DNA from 3 places in the Streptosporangium sp. NPDC049046 genome. Region 3 is predicted to be linked to each of the others. Evidence: predicted binding sites of a transcription regulator. Region 3 holds the regulator's gene; each other region holds the start of a gene.
What was found. Region 3 encodes LexA, which represses DNA repair genes until DNA is damaged. Its sites were predicted from a motif close to TCGAACANNTGTTCGA; they were not measured.
Positions count from the first base shown of each region.

Region 1: ruvC (crossover junction endodeoxyribonuclease RuvC) is a predicted target of LexA. The motif match lies at 2,684-2,699, and genes of this name have one in related genera.
Region 2: AB0B96_RS01520 (SAV_6107 family HEPN domain-containing protein) is a predicted target of LexA. The motif match lies at 4,143-4,158, and genes of this name have one in related genera.

Region 1 is NZ_JBEZEZ010000035.1:42,547-52,024, reverse strand. It holds gene pdxT (pyridoxal 5'-phosphate synthase glutaminase subunit PdxT) at 1-471, shown strand, start outside; gene AB0B96_RS34780 (YebC/PmpR family DNA-binding transcriptional regulator) at 475-1,227, shown strand; gene AB0B96_RS34775 (cation:proton antiporter) at 1,296-2,573, shown strand; gene ruvC (crossover junction endodeoxyribonuclease RuvC) at 2,732-3,319, shown strand; gene ruvA (Holliday junction branch migration protein RuvA) at 3,316-3,936, shown strand; gene ruvB (Holliday junction branch migration DNA helicase RuvB) at 3,983-5,041, shown strand; gene yajC (preprotein translocase subunit YajC) at 5,268-5,633, shown strand; gene secD (protein translocase subunit SecD) at 5,718-7,472, shown strand; gene secF (protein translocase subunit SecF) at 7,472-8,530, shown strand; gene AB0B96_RS34740 (adenine phosphoribosyltransferase) at 8,738-9,256, shown strand.
Region 2 is NZ_JBEZEZ010000001.1:365,981-375,458, reverse strand. It holds gene AB0B96_RS01545 (polyprenyl synthetase family protein) at 1-370, opposite strand, end outside; gene metF (methylenetetrahydrofolate reductase [NAD(P)H]) at 786-1,718, shown strand; gene AB0B96_RS01535 (GNAT family N-acetyltransferase) at 1,742-2,290, opposite strand; gene AB0B96_RS01530 (YbaK/EbsC family protein) at 2,625-3,101, opposite strand; gene AB0B96_RS01525 (L,D-transpeptidase family protein) at 3,221-4,030, shown strand; gene AB0B96_RS01520 (SAV_6107 family HEPN domain-containing protein) at 4,407-4,853, shown strand; gene AB0B96_RS01515 (PP2C family protein-serine/threonine phosphatase) at 5,090-6,283, opposite strand; gene AB0B96_RS01510 (transcriptional regulator) at 6,434-6,928, opposite strand; gene AB0B96_RS01505 (arginine deiminase) at 7,420-8,664, opposite strand; gene pyrR (bifunctional pyr operon transcriptional regulator/uracil phosphoribosyltransferase PyrR) at 8,965-9,478, shown strand, end outside.
Region 3 is NZ_JBEZEZ010000018.1:184,070-193,547, forward strand. It holds gene AB0B96_RS25510 (vitamin B12-dependent ribonucleotide reductase) at 1-238, opposite strand, end outside; gene nrdR (transcriptional regulator NrdR) at 323-784, opposite strand; gene AB0B96_RS25520 (LysM peptidoglycan-binding domain-containing protein) at 1,270-1,542, opposite strand; gene lexA (transcriptional repressor LexA) at 2,409-3,119, shown strand; gene leuS (leucine--tRNA ligase) at 3,593-6,061, opposite strand; gene AB0B96_RS25535 (hypothetical protein) at 6,615-9,308, shown strand; gene AB0B96_RS25540 (cytochrome P450) at 9,358-9,478, opposite strand, start outside.

The sequences.
Region 1 (9,478 bases), on a different contig from region 3:
GCGGTCGACGGCCTCGTCATCCCCGGTGGCGAGTCCACCACGATGTGGAAACTCGCCGAGACCTTCGAGCTGCTCGAACCACTCCGGATGCGGATCAAGGCGGGAATGCCCGCCTACGGCTCCTGCGCCGGGATGATCATGCTGGCCGACCGGATCGAGGGCGGGATCGAAGGCCAGCAGACGATCGGAGGCATCGACATGGTCGTCCGCCGCAACGCCTTCGGACGCCAGGTCGACTCCTTCGAGGCCGACATCGACTTCGCCGGTCGCGGCAGCACGCGGGCCGTCTTCATCCGCGCACCCTGGGTGGAATCGGTGGGTTCGGAGGTCGAAGTGCTGGCACTGGCCGAACCTGGGGATAGGATCGTCGCGGTCCGTCAAGGACCGTTGCTCGCCACGTCCTTCCACCCGGAACTTACCGGGGATGTCGGTGTGCATTCATATTTCGCTGAGATGGTGAGGGAGCTCTAGGCGATGTCCGGCCACTCCAAATGGGCGACGACGAAGCACAAGAAGGCCGCGCTCGATTCCAAGCGCGGCAAGCTGTTCGCCAAGCTCATCAAGAACATCGAGGTCGCGGCTCGGACGGGCGGACCCGATCCGGACGGCAACCCGACGCTGTACGACGCCATCACCAAGGCGCGCAAGAGTTCGGTCCCGATCGACAACATCGAGCGTGCCCGTAAGCGCGGCGGTGGTCTCGAGGCCGGCGGCGCCGACTGGCAGACCATTATGTACGAGGGTTACGCCCCCGGCGGCGTCGCGGTGCTGATCGAGTGCCTCACCGACAACCGCAACCGCGCGGCCTCCGAGGTCCGCGTCGCGCTGACCCGCAACGGCGGCTCGCTGGCCGACCCGGGTTCGGTGTCCTACATGTTCAACCGCAAGGGTGTCGTGCTCGTCCCCAAGGGCGAGCTGGGTGAGGACGACGTGCTGGTCGCGGTCCTCGACGCGGGTGCCGAGGAGGTCAACGACCTGGGCGACCAGTTCGAGGTCGTCTCGGAGGCCACCGACCTCGTCCCGGTCCGCAAGGCCCTGCAGGAGGCCGGGATCGACTACGACTCGGCCGAGTCCAGCTTCATGCCGACGCTGAACGTCCCGCTGGACGAGGAGGGCGCCCGCAAGGTCTTCAGGCTGATCGACGCCCTTGAGGACAGCGACGACGTGCAGAACGTCTGGGCCAACTTCGACGTCTCCGACGAGGTCATGGAGAAGCTCGACGCGTAGTCCGATTTTTCGGACCTCGCGCTGCTCGTGAGGTTTGTCCGCGTGGTCCAGGGCAGATCACGCGGACAATGGGCAATCCTGACCTCATCTTCGCCGTGGCGGGCGTTGCCGCGCTGCTCGCGGCCACACTGCCGCGACTTCTCAACCGCCGCCCCTTCTCGCTGCCCCTCGCCTGCCTGCTGGTCGGTCTGGTCCTCTACGCCCTGCCCCTGGAGCTGCCCGATCCCGATCCGGTGGCCCACCGGACACTGGTCGAGCACGTCACCGAGATCTGCGTGCTGGTCTCGCTCATGGGCGCGGGGCTGGCCATCAACCGGCCCTTCGGGCGGCGCGGCTGGTCCTCGACCTGGCGCCTGCTCGGGTGGACACTCCCGCTCACCGTCCTCGCCGTGGCCGCCGCCGCGTACGGCCTGCTCGGCTGGCCCCTCGCGGCGGCGTTGCTGCTGGGCGCGGTCCTCGCGCCGACCGACCCGGTGCTCGCCTCCGACGTTCAGGTCGGCGAGCCCGTCGACTCGGAGAAGGCCGACGACGAGGTCCGCTTCGCCCTCACCTCCGAGGCGGGCCTCAACGACGGCCTGGCCTTCCCCCTGGTGTACGCCGCCATCACGCTGGCCGTCAGCGGGGGGACCGGCTGGATCGGCGAGTGGGCGCTGGTGGACCTGCTCTACCGGTGCGTCGCGGGCGTGGTGTGCGGCCTACTGATCGGCAAAGGGCTGGGGCGGCTGTTCTTCCGTGCCGAGAAGCCCGACCTGCGGCTGGCCGAGCACCGCGACGGCTTCGTGGCGCTGGCCGCGACGTTCCTGGCCTACGGCCTCACCGAGCTGGTGCACGGGTACGGCTTCATCGCGGTGTTCGTGACCGCCTGCACCATCAGGGCGGCCGAGCGCAGCCACGGCTACAACGGGGTGCTGCACGGCTTCATAGAGCAGATCGAGCGGCTGTTCACCGCCTGGCTGCTCCTGCTGCTCGGAGGCTTCGTCGCGGTGGGGGGACTGTCCGCGCTCACCTGGCGGGGAGCCGCGGTCGGCCTGTCGCTGCTGCTCGTCATCCGGCCGCTGGTCGGGTGGCTCTCCCTGCTGAGAGGCAGGGCGGGGCCGCGCGAGCGCGTCGTGGCGGCGTTCTTCGGCGTCCGCGGCATCGGCTCGTTGTTCTACCTCGCCTACGCCCTCGGCCAGGCCGACTTCGGCGTACCCGCCGAGGAGATCTGGGCCGTGGTCGCCTTCACCGCGATGGCCTCCCTGGTGATCCACGGAATCTCGGCCTCGCCGGCGATGAACCGCCTGGACCTGCTGCGCGACCGGGCAGGGAACGACCGTGACGCGGAACCCGCCACCCAGCACCCGTGAGACGGATCCCCCGGAGGCGGTGAGGCGGTGAGCCGGCGCCTGCCGCTCCGCCTCTCGACGGGCCGGGGGAGAGCCGTGCGCGGGATGCTCCCACGCGGTAGAGTCTGCCACCGAACAGATGTTCGGCGAGCGGAGGCGTGTCGGTGCGATTGCCCGAGTTGCGGGTGATGGGGGTTGATCCGGGGCTCACCCGATGCGGGCTCGGCGCCGTCGAGGGGCGGCCCGGCGCACCGCTGAGCCTGATCAAAGTGGGGGTCGTCCGCACCCCCGCCGACGACGAGATCGGCGCCCGGCTGGTGGCGATCGAGGCGGGCATCGAGCAGTGGCTCGACGAGGTCCGGCCCGACGCGGTGGCCGTGGAGCGGGTCTTCGCCCAGCACAACCTCAGGACCGTGATGGGCACCGCCCAGGCCTCCGCCGTGGCGATCCTGTGCGCCTCCCGCAGGGGCCTGCCGGTCGCGCTGCACACGCCGTCCGAGGTCAAGGCCGCGATCACCGGCAGCGGCACGGCGGACAAGCAGCAGGTCGGCACGATGGTGACCCGCCTGCTGAGGCTGGACGCGATGCCCAAGCCCGCCGACGCCGCCGACGCGCTCGCCCTCGCGATCTGCCACGTGTGGCGGGGCGGGGCACAGAGCAGGCTGGCCGAGGCCGCCGCGAAGGCCGCGAGCGCCTCCGGCACGACCCCCGCCGCCTACTTCCGGAGTCGTGGCAGGGCCGGACACCCGAGAGGAACCGCGAAGTGATCGCCTCGGTGCGAGGACAGGTGACCGCGATCGCGCCCGACGGTGCGGTCGTCGAGGTCGGCGGGGTGGGAGTCCTCGTGCACTGCACGCCGGGCACCCTGGCGACGCTCAGGACGGGGGAGGAGGCCAGGCTGGCCACCTCGCTGGTGGTCCGCGAGGAGTCGCTCACGCTGTTCGGCTTCGCCACCGAGGACGAGCGCGGCACCTTCGAGATGCTGCAGACGGCGAGCGGGGTCGGCCCCAAGGTCGCCCTCGCGATGCTGGCCGTGCACACTCCCAACGCGCTCCGGGTGGCCGTGGCCTCCGCCGACGTCAAGGCGCTGACCAGGGTCCCCGGGGTGGGGCCGAAGGGTGCCCAGCGGATCATCGTCGACCTCAAGAACAAGCTCGGCACTCCCGAGGAGGCCGTCAGCGCCGCGCTCGACGGCAGAGCCGTCGCGCCCGCCTGGCGGGGTCAGGTCCACTCGGGGCTGGTCGGTCTTGGCTACTCGGCGCGGGACGCCGACGAGGCGGTCGCCGCCGTCGAGTCCCAGGCCGACGCCGAGATGGCCGAGGGCCGCACCCCCCAGGTGGCGCCCCTGCTCAAGGCGGCCCTCCGCGCGCTGAGCGTGCGATGAGGGGCGCGGGTGAGTCCGCCGTACGGCGGGACGAGGGAGGGGCGGCGTGAGTTCCGACCGTGATCTGGTGTCGCCGGACGCCGAGGGCGACGAGAGATATATCGAGGCGGCGCTGCGGCCCAAGCGGCTGGAGGAGTTCATCGGCCAGGCGCGGGTGCGCGAGCAGCTGTCACTGGTGTTGCAGGGCGCGCTGCGACGCAACAGGCCGCCGGATCACGTGCTGATGAGCGGCGGTCCCGGACTGGGCAAGACGACCCTCTCCATGATCATCGCGACCGAGCTCTCCGTGCCCATCCGGATCACCTCCGGGCCCGCGCTGGAGCGGGCCGGTGACCTCGCGGCGATCCTGTCGACGCTCTCGGAGGGCGAGGTCCTGTTCATCGACGAGATCCATCGCATGGCGAGGCCCGCCGAGGAGATGCTCTACCTCGCGATGGAGGACTTCCGCGTCGACATCGTGGTGGGCAAGGGGCCGGGGGCGACCGCGATCCCACTGGAGATCGCTCCGTTCACCCTGGTCGGGGCCACCACACGGGCCGGGATGCTCCCCGCGCCGCTGCGCGATCGCTTCGGTTTCGTCGCACACATGGACTTCTACGGGGTCGCCGAGCTGGAGGAGGTGCTGCACCGCTCCTCGCGTCTGCTGGGCGTCGCGCTCCCCGGCGACGCCGCCCGCGAGATCGCCGGCCGTTCCCGGGGCACCCCCCGCATCGCCAACCGGCTGCTGCGCCGGGTCCGCGACTTCGCCGAGGTGCGCGCCGAGGGGGTGGTCACCCGGGACGTCGCCTCCGCCGCGCTCAACCTCTACGAGGTCGACGCCGAAGGGCTCGACCGGCTCGACCGGGCGGTGCTCGGAGCGCTGCTGCGCAAGTTCGGCGGCGGGCCGGTGGGGCTGTCGACGCTGGCGGTGGCCGTGGGGGAGGAACCGGAGACGGTCGAGGTGGTCGCCGAGCCGTTCCTGGTGCGGCAGGGACTCCTCGCCCGGACCCCCCGTGGCCGGGTCGCGACCGCCGCGGCCTGGACCCACCTGGGTCTGGTCCCCCCGCCCGACGCCTTCGGTGCCTCGTTTCTCATCGATCTTGAGGATGATGCCGGGCAAATCTAGCGTTGGGAGTCGGTAGGGAAGTCGTACGGGATTGATCACAGAACGATGACAACTGTATCGAAATGGGAACTTCCCTGCGAGCCGAATCGTGACTTCGTTGCCCCGCTCTTAACAGCTCGCCTAAACTCCGAGCCTTGGCTGGCTGTGTAGGCTGACGTGCTGAGCGGCGTGGTCGTATGTGGCGTCCGGTTTTCGCCGGTCAATCTTCAAGAAAAGGAGCGGCCCTGTGGGCGGCAACTATTCGAGCCTGATCATGATCGCTCTCATGGTCGTGGTGTTCTACTTCCTGCTTATCCGGCCGCAGCGCAAGCGGCAGCAGGAGCAGCTCAAGATGCAGAACAGTCTCACGCCGGGCACCGGTGTCATGACCACGACGGGCCTCTTCGGGACCGTGGTGGCCATCGACAACGAGGACGTGATCCTGGAGATCGCCCCCGGTGTGGAGACCCGCTGGGTCAAGGCGGCGATCGGCCGTGTCCTGGTTCCCGTCGACGACGCGGAGGAGGAGAATGTCAAGGCTGTCGACCGCGATTTCGCGGAGACGGCGGAACAGCAGGGTGTAGACCACGACACGACGAGCAAGAAGCCGTGAGTAGCCTCACCTCCAACCCCCTATAACCGAAAGAACTGACGACCAGTGGCCCGACCGACCAGCGGCCAGAGCAGACCGGGGCGCATGCTCCTGGTGCTTCTGGCGATCATTCTCGCCATGGGCGGGGCGATGCTCCTCAACAAGGCGTACACGCCGGAGTATGGCCTCGACCTCGCCGGCGGCACGACCGTGACGCTCCAGCCCATCACGCCGAACGGGGGCGCTCCCTCGCAGGAGAGCCTCGACCTCGCCGTGAACATCATCCGTGAGCGGGTGAACGGCAGCGGCATCTCCGACGCCGAGGTCGCCAAATCCGGTGACAACATCGTCATCTCCGTTCCCGGAGCAGGCCAGGAGGAAGTCGTCAAGCTGGTCGGCACCACCGCGGAGCTGAGGTTCCGCCAAGTGCTGGCGATCGGGGCCGGGTCACCTCCGCCCCCGGGGCAGCTCTCCACCGAGGCGCCGACGCCGACACCGTCCCCTGCGAGCACCGAATCCGGGCGCAAGGAGCCCAAGCCCGCCGAGTCGGTGACTCCGAAGCCCGACGCGACCGCCGCGCCCGACACGGACGCCTCTCCGGCCGGTCGTGCCCTGTCGTCGGCACTCACCAACCCGAGCCCCGGCGCCACCGCCGCGCCCTCCGCCGAGCCGAGCGGTGACAAGCCCGCCAAGCCGGACGCGAGTGCCGCGCCCGAGACCAGCGCCGTGCCGACGACCCCGCCGACGGCGGCCGACGACCCGATGGCGGGCGTCGACCCCACCGGGATCGACCCGGAGGCGCTCAAGCAGTTCCAGGCGCTCGACTGCGCCAAGGACGCGGGCCGCGGGGCACAGGACGCGCCGGACAAGCAGTACGTGGGCTGCAGCCAGGACGGCGGCACCAAGTTCGTGCTGGAGAAGGCGGCCGTCACCGGCACCTCGATCGACACCGCGTCCTCCGGCGTCGACCAGACCACCGGTGAGTGGCTCGTCCAGCTCTCCTTCAAGGGCCAGGGCCCCGACCAGTGGTCGAAGGTCACCACCACCGCCTTCAACTCGCAGGCCCCCCGCAACCAGGTCGCCATGGTCCTCGACGGTGTGATCATCTCCGCGCCCGTCATCCAGGAGCCCATCACCGGCGGCCGGGCGCAGATCTCCGGCAGCTTCAACCAGGTGACGGCCGACGAGCTGGCCAACCAGCTCAAGTACGGCGCGCTGCCGCTGAAGTTCGAGAAGAGCTCCATCGAGGAGGTCTCCTCCACGCTGGGCGCCGACCAGCTGCGCGGCGGCCTCATCGCGGGCGCGATCGGCCTTCTGCTGGTCGTGATCTACTCGATGCTCTACTACCGGGGTCTGGGCGTCGTGTCGGTGCTGAGCCTCCTGGTCGCCACGATCCTGACCTACCAGTCCGTCGTGCTGCTCGGCGCGTTCGCGGGCTTCCGCCTCTCGCTGCCGCACGTCATCGGACTGATCGTCTCGATCGGTATCACCGCGGACTCGTTCATCGTCTACTTCGAACGCATCCGCGACGAGATGAAGGAGGGCCGGCGCTCGCTGCGCACGGCCATCGAGGTCGCCTGGGTCCGCGCCCGGCGGACGATCCTCATCGCCGACGCCGTCATGTTCATCGCCGCCGTGGTGCTCTACTTCCTGGCGGTCGGAGGTGTGGCCGGCTTCGCCTTCGCCATGGGCCTGACCACGCTCATCGACATCGCGGTGGTGTTCATGTTCACCAAGCCGTTCGTCGCGATGCTGGCCAAGCTGAAGTTCTTCGCCAAGGGGCACAGGCTCTCCGGGCTCGACGCCGAGCGTATGAGCGAGACCACCGTCGCACCCAAGACCGTTCCGCAGGAGGCCTGATGTCCGGCATCGCGCGCCGGCTGTACCGGGGCGAAATCGACGTCGACTTCGTCGGCCGTCAGAAGCTCTGGTACGCCCTTTCCGCAATCCTGCTGGTGGTCTCCATCGCCGGTCTGATCGTCAACGGCCTCAACCTGGGCGTGGAGTTCAAGGGCGGGTCCGTCTTCTCCTTCAAGGCCCCGACCGCCAACATCGAGCAGGTGCGCGCCACGTTCACCGAGGCCGGTGCGCACCAGATCATCGCGCAGACGACCCAGAACGGCTGGCGGGTCACCACCGAGAGCCTTCCGGCCGACCAGGTCACCGCGGTGCAGAAGGCTGTGGCCACCGAGTTCAAGATGCCGGCGGACCAGGTCAACCTGCAGGTCATCGGCGCCTCGTGGGGCGGTCAGGTGGCCAACAAGGCCATCATCGGACTGATCGTCTTCATGTTGGCGATCATCCTGTACCTGACGATGGCCTTCGAGTGGAAGATGGCGCTGGCCGCCGTCGTGGCGCTGCTGCACGACCTGGTGATCACCGCTGGTGTCTACGCCTGGTCCAACTTCGAGGTCACCCCGGCGACCCTGCTGGGCTTCCTCACGATCCTCGGATACTCGCTGTACGACGCCGTCGTCGTCTTCGACATGATCAAGGAGGTCACCGCCAAGCTCGGCACGACCTCCAAGCTGACCTACACCGAGGCCGCAAACAACGCGCTGAACCACACGCTGATCAGGTCGCTGAACACCACCTTGGTGGCGATCCTGCCGGTCGCGGCGATCCTCTTCATCGGCACCACGCTGTTCGGTGCCGGAACGTTGAAGGACCTGTCGCTGGCCCTGTTCGTCGGCATGCTCGTCGGCACCTACTCCTCGCTGTGCGTCGCGACACCGCTGCTGGTCACGCTCAAGGAGCGCGAGCCGCGCTACCAGGCGATCGCCCGCAGGATCGCCTCCCACGGGGGGAGTTCCGGGATCAAGACGGTGCGTCAGCCGGTCGCCGCCGGGGCCTCCAACGGCGCCGCCACGGTCGCCGGCGGAGCCGACTCCGCCGCCGGCAAGCGGAAGAAGAAGTAAGTACGGGCACGTCCGCGCCTCCGCTCCCCTCGCAGGGAGCGGAGGCGTTTTCCTTACCCTCCAGCCCTTTCCAGCCCCTTCCAGCCCCCCGGCTCTTCCCTGACCTTGCGACACCCGCCCGCAGAGTCCTTCCGATGCGACACCCTCCGGACACCGCCGGGCCGTCCCGGTGTCCTCCGCCCCGACACCTCCACAGGAGCGCCGCCCATGACCGAACTGAGCAGCCTGATCCTCGACCGCATCCGCGACGTGCCCGACTACCCGCAGCCCGGGGTGCTGTTCAAGGACATCACCCCCCTGCTCGGCGACCCGGTGGCGTTCACCGCGGTGATCGAGGAACTGGCCGGGCTGTACGAGGTGGACAAGATCGTCGGTATCGAGGCGCGGGGGTTCATCCTGGCGGCCCCGGTCGCCGTCCGGGCGGGCGCGGGCTTCGTCCCGGTACGGAAGAAAGGCAAACTGCCCTCCGAGACGCTTGAGGCGTCCTACGATCTGGAGTACGGCTCCGCCGTCATCGAGGTCCACCGGGACGCCTTCGCCCCCCAGGAGCGCGTTCTCATCGTCGACGACGTGCTCGCCACGGGAGGTACGGCGTGCGCGACGGTGGAGCTGGTCCGCAGGGCGGGCGCCGACGTCGTCGCCATCGCCGTGCTCATGGAGCTGGCCTTCCTCAAGGGCCGCGAGCGTCTGACCGACGTGGAGCTGCACTCCCTCGTCGTCGTCTGATCGCCCCCGCGGACGAAAGCACACAACCCGGTCTGGATACACTGTAGGGATCTGGACTCGAACGTAAGGAGTCTGAGTGCCCCGCGATGTGGTCGTCCCCGATGTGACCGCCGACGGTGGCGGTCCCGAGACGGCCGTCCCAGTAGGCGATGCCGGTTCCGCCGTGTCCGGAGCCGCTGAGGAGAAGCCGGCGGTAAGGCGAAGGCTCGCACGTCTTGGGGG
Region 2 (9,478 bases), on a different contig from region 3:
GCTCGGCCGAACCGTGCCAGCGGGCCTTCCTGTGCAGGTCCTCGAACCTGCGGTGCGCCGAGGGCATGCCCCGGCGCAGATCGCTGGCGTCCATCACGTCGTCGTGCACCAGAGCGCTGGCCTGGAGCAGCTCAAGCGAGGCCGCGGCGGAGAAGATGGCGGGCTCCTCGCCCCCGCCCGCACCGTGCCAGCCCCAGTAGCAGAAGGCGGGGCGCAGCCGCTTGCCGCCCGCGAGGAAATCCTCGGCCGCCGAGATGAGCGGCGCCAGCTCCGGAGCGCTGACCTGTGGGCGCTGTTGTTCGACGAATCGCCGAAGAGAACGATCCACCTCGGACCGGATCATGTCCAACGCGGCTGCAGAAGTGATCATCGAATACCTCCAGTGTGGAGACCCTGGGCTTCAGCTCTGGGGGGAAAACGCGGTACGGCGCCGTGCATCCCGGCGTCGTGACCGGCGGTGATGACACCCCGACCACCGTACGCATGATGGACAAGATCCTCTCCACCGGTCCGGCGGAGAGGTGGAACGCCTGTGGAGCCGGTGTGGGGCACGACACCTCCGGGTTCCTTGCGACTGAGGATGAGGCAGGGAACCCAATCTATGAAAATTGGAATCCCCCGGCTTTGACGGCGTGAGGAGGTCAGGTAATGAGATTAACGGTCCAAGGGGACATTTCGATCTAGAGGGGTGGTGGTTTACGTGCTAATTGTGACAAGTTCGCGCCATGTCCGGCGGAGATGATCTGATCGGGCGGCCGAGCGGCCGGGCAAGTATCCTTGACCCCATGGCTCTGGGTCGCGCGTCTGTCCTCCCTGATCGTGTCGCCACCGTCCGCGAACTCCTCGCTGCCGGTGCCCGCTCGTTCTCCTTCGAGTTCTCCCCCCCGAAGACCGACGAGGGGGAGCGTCAGCTCTGGCGCGCCGTCCGTGAGCTGGAGTCGCTGCACCCCACCTTCGTGTCCGTCACCTACGGCGCCGGCGGCAGCACCCGAGACCGCACGGTCGACATCGTCGAGCGGATCGCCCACGAGACCACGCTCACCCCGGTCGCCCACTTCACCGCCGTCAACCACTCCGTCCGCGAGCTGCGCCATCTGATCGGCCGCTTCGCGGGAGCGGGCGTGCGCAACATCCTCGCCGTGCGGGGCGACCCGCCCGGCGACGTGACGGGCGAGTGGGTGCGCCACCCCGAGGGCGTCCTGTACGCCGAGGAGCTGGTCCGGCTCATCCGGCAGTCCGGCGACTTCTGCGTGGGCGTGGCCGCCTTCCCGTACAAGCACCCCAGGTCGGCCTCGATCGAGTCCGACACCGACTACTTCGTGCGCAAGTGCCGTGCGGGCGCCGACTACGCGATCACCCAGATGTTCTTTCGTGCCGAGGACTATCTGCGGTTGCGTGACCGGGTGGCCGCCGCCGGCTGTGACACGCCGATCATCCCCGGCATCATGCCCGTCACGCAGATGAGCACCATCGCCAGGTCCGAGCAGCTCTCCGGCGCGCCGTTCCCGCCGGAGGTGGCCGAGAGGTTCGCGGCCGTCGCCGACGACCCGGCCGCGGTGCGCAGCCTCGGCATCGAACACGCCGCCGAGCTCTGCCAGACCCTGCTCGACGAGGGCGCGCCGGGCATCCACTTCATCACCTTCAACCGCTCGAGCGCGACCCGGGAGGTCTTCCAGGCGCTCGACCACACGCCGGAGATCGCCCCGCTGCCGACCTGAGACCGCGGATCCTTCGGGACGGCTCAGCCGCCCAGCGGCAGGGGAGTCCCGAGGATCGCGTAGCGCTCGTGCCCACCGGGGAAGACGAACTGCGTGAGCAGGTCCACGAAGCCGATACTGCGATAGAGGTGGCGTGCCGCGGTGGGCCGGTCGCGGGTCGACAGCACGGCGGTGCGCTCCAGGCGGCCCGCGCACATCCCCGTGATCATCGCCCGGCCGATGCCCTTGCCCTGGTAGTCGGGGTGGACGTGGATCTCGGCGAGCTCCAGCGCGTCGCCCAGCCAGTCGTGGGCGCCGCCCTCTCCGTACTCGTCCGCGAGGGCTCGCCTGACCACGTCGTGCCACCACTGCCCGGGAACCCCGTGGAAGCCGTAGGCGATGCCCACAGGAGTGCCGTCGGGGAGCTCGGCGAACAGGCAGGTGAAGGCGGGATGGGTGGCGTGGTTTCCCATGATGAGCCTGCGGCCGGCGATCTGGTCGGCCGGAGGGTTCATCGCCTCGGTGTAGACGCCGAGGACCGCGTCCAGCCGGAGCGTGAACTCGTCGGGGCCGATCCGTCGCAGTCCGATCACGCGTCGCACCCTAGCAGGGTGGCCGTGGCACGGGTCACCGTGTGGCGAGGGAGGGTCATCCGGCGCTCACCAGGGAGTTTCCCGGCCTTTCCCACCCGCCTGTCGGCCCGGTCACGAAGGGCCTGACCGGCTTCTCGCGACCGCGCCCGGAGCCGTGCGGCTCCCGGGCGCGGTCGCGAGCGTCGTGCGCACGAAGCGCCGGCGTGCTCGCCCGCGGTCCGTTCGGTGTGGGACCGGTCGTGTCGCGCGTACGAGCCCGCCGGGTCGCGGGCGCGCAGGCCCGGCGGTGGGCACGGAGCCCGTGGGCACCGAGTTCGAAAGCCGCGCGAAGCCGTTATTCGACCTCGACGGGCACCCCGCCGGTGATGCGGACGAGCTCGTCGAAGGAGGTCGGGAAGACGGTGTGCGGGTGGCCGGCCGCGGCCCAGACGACCTCGTGCTTGGCCAGCCAGGTGTCGACCAGGGTTCTGACCGGGGCGGGGTGGCCGATCGGGGCGACGCCGCCGATGACCTGGCCGGTGGCCGCCCGCACGAAGGCGGGGGCGGCGCGCTTCACCTTCGCCGCTCCGGCCGTCCTGGCGATCAGGTCGGTGTCGACGCGGTGGGCGCCGCTGGTCAGCACCAGGAGCGGCTCACCGTCGGCGTCGAATATCAGGCTGTTGGCGATGGCGCCGACCTCGCAGCCCAGCTGCGCGGCCGCGGTGGCGGCGGTGGGGGTGGCCTCCGCGAAGATGACGATCTCGCCGGGGACGCCGTGCTCGCGCAGGACGGCGGCGACCTTCTCGATGTTCGGATGCAACTTTTCTGGCACGCGGCCACTCTAAACAGATTGACCGTTGATTGCCGTTTCATGACCGGCTGTCTGCACAGGGAAACCGTGCGCTATGGTCCCTTGACCCGATCCATAGTGATATGAGGAGTTGATCGAAAGTGGGGGTTGGACTGCGGCCGGGAGTGGCCGCGCTGATGACGGCGGGGGCCGTGCTCCTCTCTTCCGTGTCTTTCGTGGGCGTCGCCCTTCCCGCCGGCGCCGCGGCGGCGGGGACGTCGGGTTCCCCGGCCGTCACGGCGGGGGTGACGGGCGTGTCCTCGTTCGTCGCGCCCGGCAAAACGCTCAAGCTCGGTGCGAAGGGCGCCGCGGTGAAGGTGCTCCAGACCCGGCTGGCCGAGCTCGGCTACGCCCCGGGCAGGATCGACGGCCGCTACGGCGGGGCGACCCTGACGGCGATCTGGGCCTTCCAGAAGGTGAACGGCATCTCGCCGACCAGCACTGTGGCACGCAGGACCTGGGACGCTCTGGAGGCACCCCAGGCGCCGAAGGTGCTCGTCCCCAACGGCAAGCCGACCCGGGTGGAGGTCAACCTCGCCAAGCAGGTGATGGTCCTCTACGTGAACGGCACGGTGAAGCTGATCAGCCACACCTCCTCCGGCAGCGGGATCGCCTACTGCGAGACGGCCACCTGGGAGGGCAGGACCCAGCGGTTCTGCGGCGACGCGCGCACGCCGACCGGCGACTACAAGACCACCTGGCGCAGGGACGGCTGGCACAAGTCCTACCTGGGCCAGCTCTACAACCCGATCTTCTTCAACGGGGGCATCGCCTTCCACGGCGCGCTGTCGGTGCCGCTGGCGCCCGCCTCCCACGGTTGCGTACGACTGCCGATGCACGTGGCGGAGGTCCTTCCCGGGCTGCTCGGTACGGGAGTGCCGGTGCACGTCCGAGGCAGGTTCGTCCGCTAGGGGCGAGCCGGCGAAACGCGAGCCGCCGGTCGCGCCCGCGCCGGTCGAGAGCAGGGGCCCCGGGAGACGGTGATCTCCCGGGGCCCTTTCGCGTGCTCCAGAGACCCGAAGATCGAACCTTTGTTCGTCGTTTTACTTGACAGTATTAGTGATCGAATTTATGTTCGATGTGATGACACGGGGCTCGCGGCTCGTGTTCCAAGAGCGGCCGATCGGGTCCATGTCGTCGGCGGAGACGATCGGACCAGGTCAGGGCGGACGGGGAGAGGGGAAGCTCCTCGTCCGGCCGTCCGGCGGATTTGTCGGTGGGGTCTGCGAATGTGATACCACCGGCGAAAACGCCGGAGCCGCTTGCGACCAAGGAGGCTGAAGCGCTATGACCCCTCGGCTCGGCGATTCCGGTGGGCCCCGGCTGTCCCCCACGGTGCGGGCACACCTCTCAGACGCGCGCGACTGCCTCGAAGAGGCCGCCGCCGCCCGGACCTCCGCCGCGCGTTACGTCGCGGCCCATCTCGCCGCGCTCAGGGCGGCAGCCGCCGTCCTGGCGGCCCGTCCCCGTCCGATGCAGGGGCGCAGGCGCAGGCTGCGCAGCGCCTGGGAGCTGCTGCCCGAGGCCGAGCCCCGCCTGGCCGAGTGGGCACCCTATTTCGAGACGAGCGCGGCCAAGCGGGCCGCCGCCGAGGCGGGCCTGACCCGCACGGTGTCCTCGCGAGACGCCGAGGAGCTCATCTCCGAGGCTGAGCGGTTCGTCAGCACCGTGGAGAAGCTGCTCGGTGTCCCGAGCCAGCCCATGCTCCCGGGCCGGATCCCGCTAGCCGGTTAGAGCGGGAGCGGCCCTCCACCCGGAGCGGGCCGCCCGAGCTCATCGGCGCCGTCCCCGTGCGTCTCGCCTCCGCCGGTCCCGCCGGCGGGCGCAGGGCGTACGGGGACGTTCTCGTGCCGTCGTCCCCTCGCGCCTCGTTGTTCTCCCAGGCTTTTCTCGCGCCGGTGTTCTCTCACGCCGCCGTGAAGCCGGTTTCGCGCAGCCGTTCCCGCTCGGGGCCCTGCCGGCGCTCTTTCTCACGCCGCCGTGGAGTTCTGGCGGGCGGCGCGCTGGCGCAGCAGGAGCATCGCGGCGTCGTCGCTCAGCGGCCTGCCCACGTGGCCGAGCAGGTCGGCGCGCAGGGCGTCCAGCGAGCCCTGGGGGTCGTCGCCCTCCAGCAGGTGCGCCCGCTCCAGCAGCGGATAGAACTCGCCCGCGTCGTCGCGTGCCTCGATGACCCCGTCGGTGTAGAAGAGGACCTGGTCGCCGGGCTCGAAGGGGATGTGGTGCGGCCGCGGCTCGACGGCCTTGAGAGCGCTCATGCCCAGCGGGAGCGCCTCGTCCGGGGGGTCGGCGAACCAGATCCCGCCGTCGGCGTCGAGCACCAGGGGCGCCGGGTGGCCGCAGTTGATGACGGTGATGGTGGAGTCGCCGCTGATCTCGGCCAGCACGGCGGTCACGAACTGCTCGCCGGACAGCTCGCGGGTCAGGGCGTTCTCCAGGCGGCCCACGACGCCCTGGAGCGTCCTCTCGTCGTGGGCCGCCTCACGGAAGGCCCCGAGCGCGACCGCGGCCGTCTCCACGGCCTCCAGGCCCTTGCCCTGGACGTCTCCCACGATGATCCGCACCCCGTGCGGGGTGGTGACGACCTCGTACAGGTCGCCGCCGATCCTGGCCTCCGCCGTGGCGGAGGTGTACGAGACGGCCACGCCGATGCCCGGTCCCGCGCGGCGGGGCACCGGGCGCAGCAACACCCGCTGGGCGGCCTCGGCCACCGAGCGCACGTCGGCGAGCTGGCGTTCGTGGCGCAGCCGTCCGGCGCTGGCCAGCACACTGGCCACGGTGACGCCGAGGATGGCGATGAGGGTGATGTTGATGCGGGACGAGAGGATGTCGTTGTAGAGGCCGAGCGCGAAGCACAGCGCCAGGGCGACGACGCCGACCACCGTGGTGCGGGTCAGGTCGCAGGCCACGCTGGCGAAGGCCGGGCCGAGGGCGAGCAGCGGCAGCAGGCCGGACGTGGGGCCGGTGCCGAAGTCGATCGCGGCCACCACGGCCATCACGACGAACGGCAGCAGCTTCAGGGTGCTCTGGGTGCGGTTGGTGCCGATCGAGCTCAGCAGCCGCGGAAAGGCACGCCTCCTGGTCGATCGCGGCTGCGCCGGGGCGGTGCGGAGACGGGTCTCGGAGGTCGATCGAGAGTGATCGATCCGATCATCTCCCCTGGCCATGTCCACCACACCTCGCTAAATGCGTGTCTGCCTTTTCCTACCACAACGGCTGTAGCCCGGGGCGGAACTAAGGACAGGTTCTGCTGAGAACGAGGAGCTCTGCGGGGTGGGTACGCCGGTTGCGGCGCACCCACGACCGGTCAGGGGTCGTCAGAAGGCTTCGACGGCTCGGCGGGCCTCCGGGTCCAGGACACCCCAGCCGATGAGCTCCTCGGTGAGCTCACTGGGGGACTTGTCATAGATCACGGCGAGGGAGCGGAGATCCTCCTGGCGGATGGACAGCACCTTGCCGTTGTAGTCGCCACGCTGGCTCTGGATGGTGGCCGCGTAACGGGCGAGCGCGCCCGCCTTCTCCTTGGGGAGCTGGGCGAGACGCTCAAGGTCGATCACAAGCTTCGGTGTCGGGCCAAGAGGGCTCGGAGCCGAACCCCCCGGCAGCAACTCCGAGACCGGCACCCCGTAGAAATCAGCCAGTTCGGCAAGCTTCTGCACGGTGACGGCACGGTCGCCACGCTCGTAGGAGCCCACGACGACCGCCTTCCAGCGTCCCCGGGACTTCTCTTCGACTCCGTGCAGGGACAGGCCCTGCTGGGTGCGAATGGCACGGAGTCTTGCACCCAGTGACTTGGCGTACTCAGACGGCATGGTGTGGCCCCCCGGCTCTGTTATGTAGTGCTCTCAACTTGATTGTGCTACCTCGCAACTTATGCCCCGTTCACCGGGTTGGCGCCTGAGGCTGGCACCTTCGGTGACCGGTGCGTCAGGGTTCACCCGATAACGCCACGAGGTGTGGTTACGGACAGTGACGGTAAAGCTGTGGGCGCCTAAGGTCAAGCTGATTGGAAAAAAGATGTCGAATCCGATCCGGTGGGGTCCGCGTCAAACGCCGCACTTGTCCTACCCGACATGACGGAAACTTCGACTTTTTCGGTACTTTCGCTTGATTCCCGCGTCTTCTGGATGGCTTGCGGCAGCGGCGTCGCGAGGGGCGGCGACGGGCGTATGATCTTGAACGACGCTCCCTCCGGGGAATACCCGGTGCGACGGTCCCGTCCGCCGGAGACGGTGGCCTGCGGCGTGCCCGCGTGCCGGTCGCGGGCCCGCGAGCGTCGTCCCGGCTTCCCGCGAGGGAGGGTTCAGATGCCCTCGCGTTCGAGCGGGCAGCTCATGCAGCGCGGGCCGCCCCGGCCCCGGCCGAGCTCGCTGCCCCGGATCGTGATGACCTCGATCCCGTTCTCGCGCAGGTGGTTGTTGGTGGTGGTGTTGCGCTCGTAGGCCACCACCACGCCGGGACGCAGGGCGAGCACGTTGCAGCCGTCGTCCCACTGCTCCCGCTCGGAGGAGTACACGTCCTGCGTCGCGCTGAGGACCTTGATGTCGTCCAGCCCGATCGCCCGGGCGATGGCCCGGTGCATGTCCTCGGGGGGATGATCGGTGATCTTGAGTTCCTTCTCGTTGTCGCCGGGTTCGACCGTGTAGGAGGGCAGCATGCCCAGTCCCGCGAACTTGGTGAAGACGCCGACGTCCACGTTGGTCATGACCGTGTCCAGGTGCATGAAGGCCCGTGCCTTCGGCATGTCCAGCGCGACGATTCTCGTCGCGGCACCTCGCCTGAACAGGCTTCGCGCGAGCATCTCGACCGCCTGGGGCTGCGTACGCTCGCTGATGCCCACCAGCACCGCGCCCCGGCCGATGACGAGCACGTCGCCGCCCTCGATGGTGGCGGGAGCCGCGGGGGTACCCGGCATCCAGACGTTGTAGCCGCCCTCCTCCGGACGGTCGTAGCCGGACGCGAAGGCCGGGTGGTAGCGGTAGATCGCCTCCATGTTGAGGGTCTCGCGGCGGCGTGCCTTCTTCCTCATCGCGTTGATCGAGACGCCGTCGTAGATCCAGCAGGAGGTGTCGCGGGTGAACAGGTGATTGGGCAGCGGGGGCAGGACGAAGTCGTCCGGCCTGAGCGTGTGGAAGGCGAGGCTCTTGGGGTCGGTGCCCAGCTCCACCAGCTCGCGCTTGGTGATGCCTCCGGTGAGATAGCGCTTGAGCGTGACGGAGTCCATCGAGTCGAGCGCGTTGCGGATGGCGTCGACGGCCATCGGGCCGAAGTAACGCTCGTCGGCGATGCCGTCCAGGATGTGCTTGCGCGCCTCGGGGATCTCGACCGTCTCGTGGAGCAGGTCGGAGAGCATGTGGACGGTGACGCCCTGGTCGACCAGAAGCCTCTGCCACTCCTCGTGCTCCTCCACGGCGCGCTGCACCCACAGCACGTCGTCGAAGAGGAAGTCGTCCTTGTTCGACGGCGTGAGCCGTTTCAGGGCGAGTTCCGGCCTGTGCAGCAGGACCTGGTGGAGCCGGCCGACCTCGGAGTCGACGTGAAAGGTCATTTCTCTTCCTTAGCGGCTGGTTGACGGGAGTGGCCGGGGGCGGGCACGCCGGGACGGCCGCGTCAGGGAGGTGGCCGTCATGCTTCGCCTTGGTGCGGATGTAAAGCGCATACCCGGAAGACCAAGGGGAAGTCAGCGAAGATCGTGATATTTATTCACTTTTGAGAAGATTGTCGAGCCGGACCCGCGCTGTTCGCGAAGCGGACCCCTGTTCGGGCGAACCGTCACCGAGCTGGTACCTTGAGGTCGTTGACTTCCTTTAAGACCCGTCCCGTGAGGCGGGAAAGGTGGTGTTCCTCCTTGGCAGAGGCCATTTCGCGTGCGCTGTCGCACGCACAGGGCGGTGCCCGCGCCGTCCTCGAACAGCCCGACATCAACCGGGCCCTCATCCGCATCTCCCACGAGATCCTTGAGCGGACCAAGGGCGGTGAGAACGTCGTCCTGCTGGGCATTCCCACCCGCGGCGTCCACCTGGCCCGCCGGCTGGCCGCCCACATCAAGCAGTTCGAGGGCCGCTCGGTCCCGGTGGGCTCCCTCGACGTCACGATGTACCGCGACGACCTCCGGCTGCGGCCCGCCCGCGCGCTCGGCCGCACCGAGCTGCCCGCCGACGGCATCGACGGCAGGGTGGTCGTCCTCGTCGACGACGTCCTCTACTCGGGCCGCACCGTCCGCGCCGCACTCGACGCGCTCAACGACCTGGGCCGCCCGCAGGCCGTGCAACTCGCCGCCCTGGTCGACCGGGGTCATCGCGAGCTGCCCATCCGCCCCGACTACGTGGGCAAGAACCTGCCGACGTCGAAGTCCGAGATCG
Region 3 (9,478 bases):
GGAAGTACTTGGTGGTCACGATGTTGGCGGCGTTGACCGACCACGACCGGGGGAACTCGACACCGCGCTGCTCGAAGTTGATCGAGCCGTCGCGCCAGTTGGTCATGACGACGTCACGGCGCTCCCAGACCAGCTCGTCATAGGGATGCACGCCTGGCGTGGTGAAGATGCGCTTCATCTTCAGACCCTTACGTGGCCTCTTGCCTCCACGTGTCACCGCACCGGCGGTCTCCGTCATGACTTCCCCCTCCTGGGGCTCCGTGGAACCCTCGAATCGGACCACACCAACGCGCCGCATCACCCCCGGCGCCCGGGGTCTGTATCAGTCCTGCTTGGTGGAGCGCTCCGCCCGGAGTCGCTCGATCTCCGCCTCGAAGTCGGCCAGCGTCTCGAAACCGCGATAGACGGAGGCGAACCGTAGGTACGCCACCTCGTCCAGTTCGCGGAGCGGGCCCAGGATGGCCAGCCCGACCTCGTGGGCCGCGATCTCGGCGCATCCGGTGGCCCGGATGCTCTCCTCGACTCGCTGGCCCAGCTGCGCCAGGGAATCCTCACTGACGGACCGCCCCTGGCACGCCCGCCGGACCCCGGCGATCACCTTGTCCCTGAAAAACGGCTCCGTCACACCGCTGCGCTTGCTCACCATGAGCAGAACGGTCTCCTGCGTGGTGAACCTGCGCCCGCATTCCGAGCACGTGCGCCTGCGGCGGATCGCCCCGCCGTCCTCGGTGGCCCGGCTGTCGATGACTCGCGTGTCTAGATGGCGACAGAACGGACAATGCACGCGTGTCGCCTCCTTGACCTACCGAAGCGGCCGACCCACCTCACCTACCCACGACACGCACGGCCAGACGCCCGCGCACACATCTCGAAGAGTCGAGATGCGGTAATGGAAACACAAGTTGTGGTGAAGTGTTGCGATGCAGCCACTAGATGTTGTGGTCCAACCGTAGAAGTGCTCGACCATGAACGCAAGTTGAAACGACCTTGCGGCACGAAGTCGCTGATCAGCCCGCACATCCCGGCGTGTCGCCACCCATGCGAGACCCCTCTCGCCCCGGACGCCTCTCGTCTCACAGTCGCCCCAGGCGACCCGCCGGACGAGTCCCTCGCATCCCCTCTCACACCCCTCGCCCCACCCGCGCCGCCGACCCGCCCCACCCCGCCGGAACGAGGCCCGCCCCTCTCGCCGGCCGCCCCACCGGAGCCCGGCCGGGCGCCGCAGCGGTCCCACGAGCCCCGGCCCGACCACCGGAGCCCGGCCCGGCCTCACCTCACGGAGACGAGGCCCTCCGGGAGATAGAGCCGGGTCCCCGGCCGGACCTCCGAGCCGGACAGCCCGTTGAGGTCCATGATGCGACGGACCGCCGAGCCGGTGTCCGCCTCCTTCGTCAACGCGTCCGCGATCTCCCACAGCGTGTCGTCCGCGTGCACCGTGATCCGCGGCAGCCCCTCAAGGCCCGCCCGCTCGTCCGCCGCGACCATGTCGATGCGTCCGCCGATCCAGAGCACCGCCAGGCTGAACAGTGCGAGCACCGCCACCACGACGATCCTTCCACGCCGGGTGAGTCGAAGGGGCCGCCGAACCGCTCCCTTCCGGCCGACACCCGGCCGGCGGGTGCCCACCGAGGATGCCGTCGCCGATCGCGGCGCCCTCCTCGGCCCGGCCCCGCGTCCGGCTCCCCGTTCCGGATCACGCCCGGACCACCGTCCCCGCTCACGGCCAGGGCTCCACCCCCGCCCACGCCCGAGCGACCGCCTCACCTCGCGGCCAGGACTCCGCCCAGGCTCACGCCCGGACGCCCCGCCGGACTTTCGCTCGGACTCACGCGAGGCCCGCCCCGGCTCTCGCCCACGCTTTCGCCCGGACTCCCGAGCGGATTCCCGTCTCATCTCGCGGCCGGATCCTCGCCCGGGCTCACGTTCGAAGACCCGCTCGGGCTCCCCGCCGGACCTTCGCCCCGGCTCGCGGCCGAGGCGCGCCCTCGGCACCGGTCCTGACACCGGCACCGAGTCCCACACGGCCTCCCACCCCTGCTTCGCCTCGGATCTCCGCCCGGACTCCGGCGCGGGACCGGGTTCCGGCTCCGGTCTCGGGGGCGGCACGAGCCGCAGGCGCGGCGCTCCCGGTGATCGCTGCGCCGCCCGGGACCTCGGCGCGATCCTGGATCGTGGTGTCGTCGCGGTCGGTTTCACGGTGGCCCCCCATCCCCTCGACCTGGCCGAACACATGTCGAAGAAAGATCGGTGAATCGAACACGATGTCGATCGAACTCCCGTACGATGTTGTACACCACGGCGTCGCCGATTTCGAGGACATTCGAACAATTGTTTGAGTATGATCTTCGGCCGAGGTATGGTCGCTGTGTGCGACGTGTTAAATACAGACCGGGAGGCGAGGAGTTCGTATGAGCCAGCACAACGAGAACGGTTCGGCCGCCAGCGACCTGGCGGTGCGAAGGCGTGACTCCCTTGGCCTCACCCCCAGGCAGCGGAAGATCCTTGAGGTGATCCGCGATTCCGTGCAGCAGCGCGGCTATCCGCCGTCCATGCGGGAGATCGGCGAAGCGGTGCAGCTCACCAGCACCTCCAGCGTGTCGCACCAGTTGACGGCTTTGCAGCGCAAGGGCTACCTGCGGCGTGATCCGCACCGCCCACGCGCCTTGGAGGTCCGCCTTCCCGGCGAGCCCGTGCTGTGGGTTGATCCCGACTCCGGTGAGGACGAGACTCCGGTCAGCCGTCCGACCGCCGCCTATGTGCCCCTCGTCGGTCAGATCGCCGCCGGTGGCCCCATCCTCGCCGAGGAGAGCATCGAAGACGTCTTCGCCCTGCCCAGGCAGCTTGTCGGTGAGGGTACGCTCTTCCTCCTCCAGGTGACCGGCGACTCGATGATCGAGGCCGCCATCGCCAACGGTGACTGGGTGGTCGTGCGCCAGCAGCCGGTCGCCGACAACGGCGACGTGGTCGCCGCGATGATCGACGGCGAGGCCACGGTCAAGACCTTCAAGCGCAGAGACGGCCACGTCTGGCTGGTCCCGCACAACCCCAACTACGACCCGATCCCCGGCGACGAGGCCACCGTGCTCGGCAAGGTCGTCGCGGTCCTCCGCAAGCTCTGACGCGAGCGTCCCACGCAGGCTCCTCACCGCTCTCCACGGGCTCCGGCTCGTGGAGGCGTCGCCGCCTGAGAGCGTCACCCGGCACGCGGGTCCGGACCGAGCCACACCGTGGTTACGCGAGCTCGGCATCACGCGCCTCCGGCTTTCTGTGCGACACGCCATAGAACGACACGCCGGATGGGGTCCGACATCAGATGTCGGGCCCCATCCGGCGTTCTCAGGTGATGGGACATCCCCGGGAAGATCTCTCGCCGGCGGGCACGGAAACCCACCCGGCGAGGCCGAGATGGAGGCCCGCCGCTTGAAGCGGCACGGGTTCTCCCCCGAAGTGGTCACGGGGACACGCCGGCCGAGTTGACGCGCGACACCCGGGATGCCCTCGCAAGGGCACCCCGAGTCCGTAGCGACCCCGCGAGACGTCCGCGGCCGGTCACTCAGCAGTCCGTCGTCCGCGGCGAGGGCACGCGGGACGACTACGGCACGATGTTGACCAGCTTGGGCGCGCGGACGATCACCTTGCGCGGCATGCCGGACAGGAAGGGCTGAACCTTCTCCGACCGCAGGGCCAGCGACTCCAGGTCCGCCTCGGAGATCTCCGGGGAGACCTCCAGCCGGTCGCGCACCTTGCCCGCGACCTGGACGACGCAGGTGACCGACTCCTGGACCAGCAGCGCCGGGTCGGCCACCGGCCAGCCCGCGGTGGCGACCGAGGCGGCGTGTCCCAGCCGCTCCCAGCCCTCCTCCGCCGCGTACGGCGCGACCAGGGACAGCATGACCGCGAGGGTCTCGGCGGCCTCCCTGACCGCCGGGTCGGCGGCGCCGGGGCCGGAGTCGATGGCCTTGCGTGCCGTGCTCGTCAGCTCCATCATGCGGGCCACCGCGACGTTGAAGCGGTGCGACTCGACCAGCTTGGTGACCTCGTCGATGGTGTGGTGGACGACCTTGCGCAGGTTCAGGTCTCCCGCGGTGACGTCGACGCCGGGCGCGGAGGCCGCGCCGGCCTCCGCCATCACGCGGAACGCGCGGGCGAGGAACTTCTGCGAGGCCGCCGGAGAGACGTCGGACCAGTCGATGTCGTCCTCGGGCGGTCCGGCGAAGACGACGGTCAGCCTGACCGCGTCGACACCGTAGGCGTCGATCTGCTGGCCCAGGTCGACGCCGTTGCCCAGCGACTTGGACATCGCCTTGCCCTGGTTGATGACCTGCCCCTGGTTCAGCAGGCGGGTGAAGGGCTCGACGAAGTCGACCATTCCCATGTCGTGCAGGACCTTGGTGAAGAACCTGGCGTACAGCAGGTGCAGCACGGCGTGCTCGACACCGCCGATGTACTGGTCGATCGGACCCCACCTGCGCACGCGCTCGACGTCGAACGGCCCCTCGTCGTAGGCCGGGTCGACGTAGCGCAGGAAGTACCACGAGGAGTCGACGAAGGTGTCCATCGTGTCGGTGTCGCGCTTCGCCGGGCCGCCGCACTTGGGGCAGGAGACGTTGACCCAGTCTTCGGCCGAGGCGAGCGGGGAGATGCCCTTGGGCGCCAGGGCCTCGCCACGCATGTCGGGCAGGGTGACGGGCAGCTGGTCGTCGGGGACGGGGACCTCGCCGCAGTCGGCGCAGTGGATGATCGGGATCGGGCAGCCCCAGAAGCGCTGGCGGGACAGCAGCCAGTCGCGCAGCCGGAAGTTGACCGTGAAGTGACCGGTGCCCCGCTCGCTCAGCACCTCGATGATCTTCCGGATCGCCTCGGCCTTGGCCAGGCCGTCCAGCGGGCCGGAGTTGACCATCGCGCCGTCACCGGTGGTGGCGACACCGGTCTCGCCGGGATCGGCCAGACCGGTGTGCACGACCACCCGTACCGGCAGGTCGAAGGTACGGGCGAAGTCCAGGTCGCGCTGGTCGTGGGCGGGCACGGCCATGATGGCGCCGTGGCCGTAGTCGGACAGCACGTAGTCGGCCGCCCAGACCGGCATGCGCTCACCGTTGACCGGGTTGATCGCGTACCGGCCCAGGAAGACGCCGGTCTTCTCCTTCTCGGTGGACAGCCGGTCGATGTCGGACAGCTTGGACACCTCGACCCGGTATGCCTCGAACGCCTCACGCCGGTCGTCGGTGACGATCTCCTCGGCCAGCGGCGCGTCCGGGGCGACCACGAAGAAGGTGGCGCCGTACAGGGTGTCGGGACGGGTGGTGTAGACGGTCACCGGCTCGTCCCGGCCCTCGATCACGAAGTCGACGTCGGCACCCTCGGAGCGGCCGATCCAGTTGCGCTGCATCGTCAGCACGCGCTCGGACCAGCCGCCTTCCAGCAGGGACATGTCGTCCAGCAGCCGGTCGGCGTAATCAGTGATCTTGAAATACCACTGGGTCAGCTCGCGACGGACGATCTCGGCGCCACAGCGCTCGCACCTGCCGTCCTTGACCTGCTCGTTGGCGAGCACGGTCTGGTCGTTCGGGCACCAGTTGACCAGGCCACCCTTGCGGTAGGCCAGGCCACGCTCGAAGAAGCGGTTGAAGAGCCACTGGGTCCATTTGTAGTACGAGGTGTCGCTGGTGTGCAGACGGCGGGACCAGTCGAAGGAGATCGCGTAGCGCCGGTAGGAGTTGGCCTGGGTCTCGATGTTGGCGTAGGTCCACTCCGCCGGGTGCGCGTTGTGCTTGATCGCGGCGTTCTCGGCGGGCAGGCCGAAGGAGTCCCAGCCGACGGGGTGCAGCACGTTGTAGCCGCACTGGACCCAGTAGCGGGAGATGACGTCGCCCAGGGCGAACACCTCGGCGTGCCCCATGTGCAGGTCGCCCGAGGGATAGGAGAACATGTCGAGCATGTAGCGCCGCTCGCGCGGGTCGGCGGGGTCGTCGGAGGCCCGGAAGGGATCCAGTTCCTCCCACCTGCGCTGCCACTTGACCTGCAGGGCCTGCGGGTCATAGTGCTGCTCGTCGCTCTGCATGTCGGCTCGCTCGCTCACGTCGATCTTCCTCGGGGTATGCCTGCGTGGATGGTCCGACCCGTCCGGCCCAATGCAAAAACCCCCCGCTCACGCGGAGGGCAGCCGCATCGGCAGGGCGCTCAGGGACGGGAAGGCCGATGCGGCCCGATAAGCAGGGTCGCGGCACGCATAGGGCAAGACTATCGCAGCCCGCAAGGCGTATTCGTGGCCGGCGAGAACAGGGCCGATCACGGCAAACAGGAGACAGGATCCGGCCAGGTCAGCAGAATGGAGGCTCCCGTTCCCCCGGGGGCAACGAGACCCGATGGCTATACGCCTGTTGTGACCTCGTATGTCTCTCGCGTTTACTCTTCTAACCGTGGCACATTCAGCAGAGTCGGGGCAGGGCCCGGATCCGATGGAGGTCGGCCTGCCCATGCAGGATCCGCCGACCGACCCCACCGGGCTCCAGTTCAGGGGGGCGTTCTCCAGTTTCCCTGCGAGCCCCCCCGTCTCACGTGAGACCATGCCCAATACGCCTAATTCGGGCACCCGCGCGGGAGGTAAGGAAAGCATGGCCTCGGAGCAGTCCAGCCAGTCCCACCTGCCTTCGGCATGGCCGGAGGCTGCCGAGCCGTCGCCCTCGTGGTCGAACGATTCGCTTGGCACCGGCCCCCGGCTGCCCCTCCCGCAGAACGAGCAGCAGAGCGGCAACGGCCCCTCCTGGCAGACCTCACCCGGCGAAGGACAGCGCGCCTCCACATCCCAGGCCGACCTCCCCGGCGGCGGCCGGTCCCAGAGCACCCCGCCCCAGAGCGACGGCCGCCCGCAGAGCCCGCAGGCCGACGGCTGGGCGCAAGCCTCGGCCCCGCAGAACAACGACGGCTGGGCACAGGCGACCAACCCTCAGGTCAGCAGCTGGCCTGATGCCTTCAGTCCGCGCAACGACGGCTGGGCGCAAGCCTCGGCCCCGCAGAACAACGACAGCTGGGCACAGGGGTCCGGTTCTCAAGCAGACGGCTGGGCACAGGCATCCGGTTCACAGGCCGACGGCTGGGCGCAGGCATCCGGTTCACAGGCCGACGGCTGGGCGCAAGCCTCGGCCCCGCAGAACAACGACGGCTGGACGCAAGGATCCGCCGCACAGGCCGACGGCTGGGCGCAGGCGTCGGGCCCGCGGGGCACCGACAACCGGCACCAGACCCCACCCGGCAACGGCAACGGATGGCCGCAGCCCACCTCCCCCCAGTCCCACAACGGCGACCAGCGCCAGGCCCCCCAGACGGACTCCCCCGGCGGCCGGCCCCAAGCAGCCACTCCCGACGACACCTGGCCCCCCACCCCACCCCACAGCGACCGCACCCAAAACCCGCAGGCCGACAGCTGGGCACAGGCGACCAGCCCGCAGGCAGGCGGCTGGGCACAGGCCTCGGCTCCCCAGAGCAACGACGGCTGGGCACAGGGGTCCGCTTCTCAAGCAGACGGCTGGGCACAGGCATCCGGTTCACAGGCCGACGGCTGGGCACAGGCGACCACTCCTCAGGCCGACGGCTGGGCGCAGGCGTCGGGCCCGCAGGGCACCGACAACCGGCACCAGACCCCACCCGGCAACGGCAACGGATGGCCGCAGCCCACCTCCCCCCAGTCCCACAACGGCGACCAGCGCCAGGCCCCCCAGACGGACTCCCCCGGCGGCCGGCCCCAAGCAGCCACTCCCGACGACACCTGGCCCCCCACCCCACCCCACAGCGACCGCACCCAAAACCCGCAGGCCGACAGCTGGGCACAGGCGACCAGCCCGCAGGGGAACGCCCAGCGGCAGGGTTCCGGCGCCGCGGGTGAGACGTGGCAGGCCACCGCACCGGGGCAGCCCTCCGGTCGCCCCTCGGCGGAGAACAACGCGTGGCCGCCGGCTCAGGCGGAGAACGCCGCGTGGCCGCCCACCTCTCCGGCGGGCGGTGACACCTGGCCCCCGGCCACCCCGGGAAACGCGGGATTCGCCGAGGCCCCCACCTCGACGTTCTCCCCCGCCTGGGCGAACGGTGACGCTCCGGCCGCTCGCTCCGGCGGCGCCCTCCCCGGCACCGCTCAGGGTTCCCAACCCGGCGCCACCCCCTTCGGCAGCAGCTCACCCGATGGCGGCCACCCGAACGGTCCCCGGAACGGCGGCGACTCCGGCGGCGAAAACGCCCGGCGCGGTTACGGCGTGCCCGACAACCCCGCCATGTGGGCCCTGGCCGCGGCGAACGCGGCGGCCCCCAACGCGTCCTCGGCTCTGGGAGCACCCCCTGTTCACCCCGGAACCGACCCGCGACAGGGCGGACCCCAGCAGGGGCAGTCCCAGCCAGGCCAGCCTCAGCCTGGTCAGGTGAACCAGCCTGGCCAGCCCGGCCATCATCTGAGTCGTGACCCGTCCGACCCGAACAAGCCGTTCGTCACCGCGGGTCAGATCAGCGGCCCGAAGACACCTCCGCCGGAGCGCCAGCAGGAGTTGTGGAACACGGTCTTCGGCGACAACTATCAGGCCATCGAGGACGAGGAGGACGGGGAGCGGGGCCGACCGGTCTGGATCTTCGCGCTCGCCGGATCCGTGGTCATCGCGCTGCTCGGCGCGGTGCTCTGGGCCTTCCTGGCCGGGCCGCTCGCCTCGGCCGACGAGGAGATCCCCGCCGATCCCAAGCCCGCGGCGACCCAGAAGTCGACCAAGCCCGCCGCCATCGGCCGTCTGCCGCGCTTCACCGGCGACGCCTCACCGGTGGCCGGTACGCTCACCGACCAGCAGGCGGGGATCACCCTGGCACAGCTCGGTGCCCCCTGGCGGCAGGACCAGCGTCCCGGCATGCCCGCCAGCTACGGCTTCACGACCCGCCAGTATCTCCCCGCGGGCCCGGACTCCACGGGCAAGACCCAGTTCGCCCAGCTGATGTCGGGTCCGCTCTCCCCGCGTTTGAAGGCGAAGTACACCTCGCCGGAGAACCTCGCACCGGTGATCAACGCGGTCGCCTCCAGCGGGCGCAACAAGTTCTTCCCCGAGGGCAACACCGCCCGCAAGACCGCCCAGCAGACCCTGTCGGTGAACGGCCTGCCCGGCCAGCTCGCCGCGTATGAGATCACCTCGGGCGACTCGAAGACGACCATGGTCGTGGCCGCCGTGAGCACCGGCGCCGACCTGCCCGCGATCGTCTACATGTCGGTGCCGGACAGCAAGAAGGAGTTGCTCCCCGACATCAACACCGTCTTCAAGTCGATCCGCGCGCTGGAGCGGTGAGCACCGCTCCCGTTCTGAGGGGCGAGGAGCACCGGAAGGTCACGGAAGGCTAGAAGGTGCACCTCATCCGCTTGATGCCGTTGATGAAGCTGGAGCGCAGACGGTCGGGCTCCCCCTCGGAACGGATGTCGGGCAGGCGGGTGAACAGCTCGCGGAACATCACGGTGATC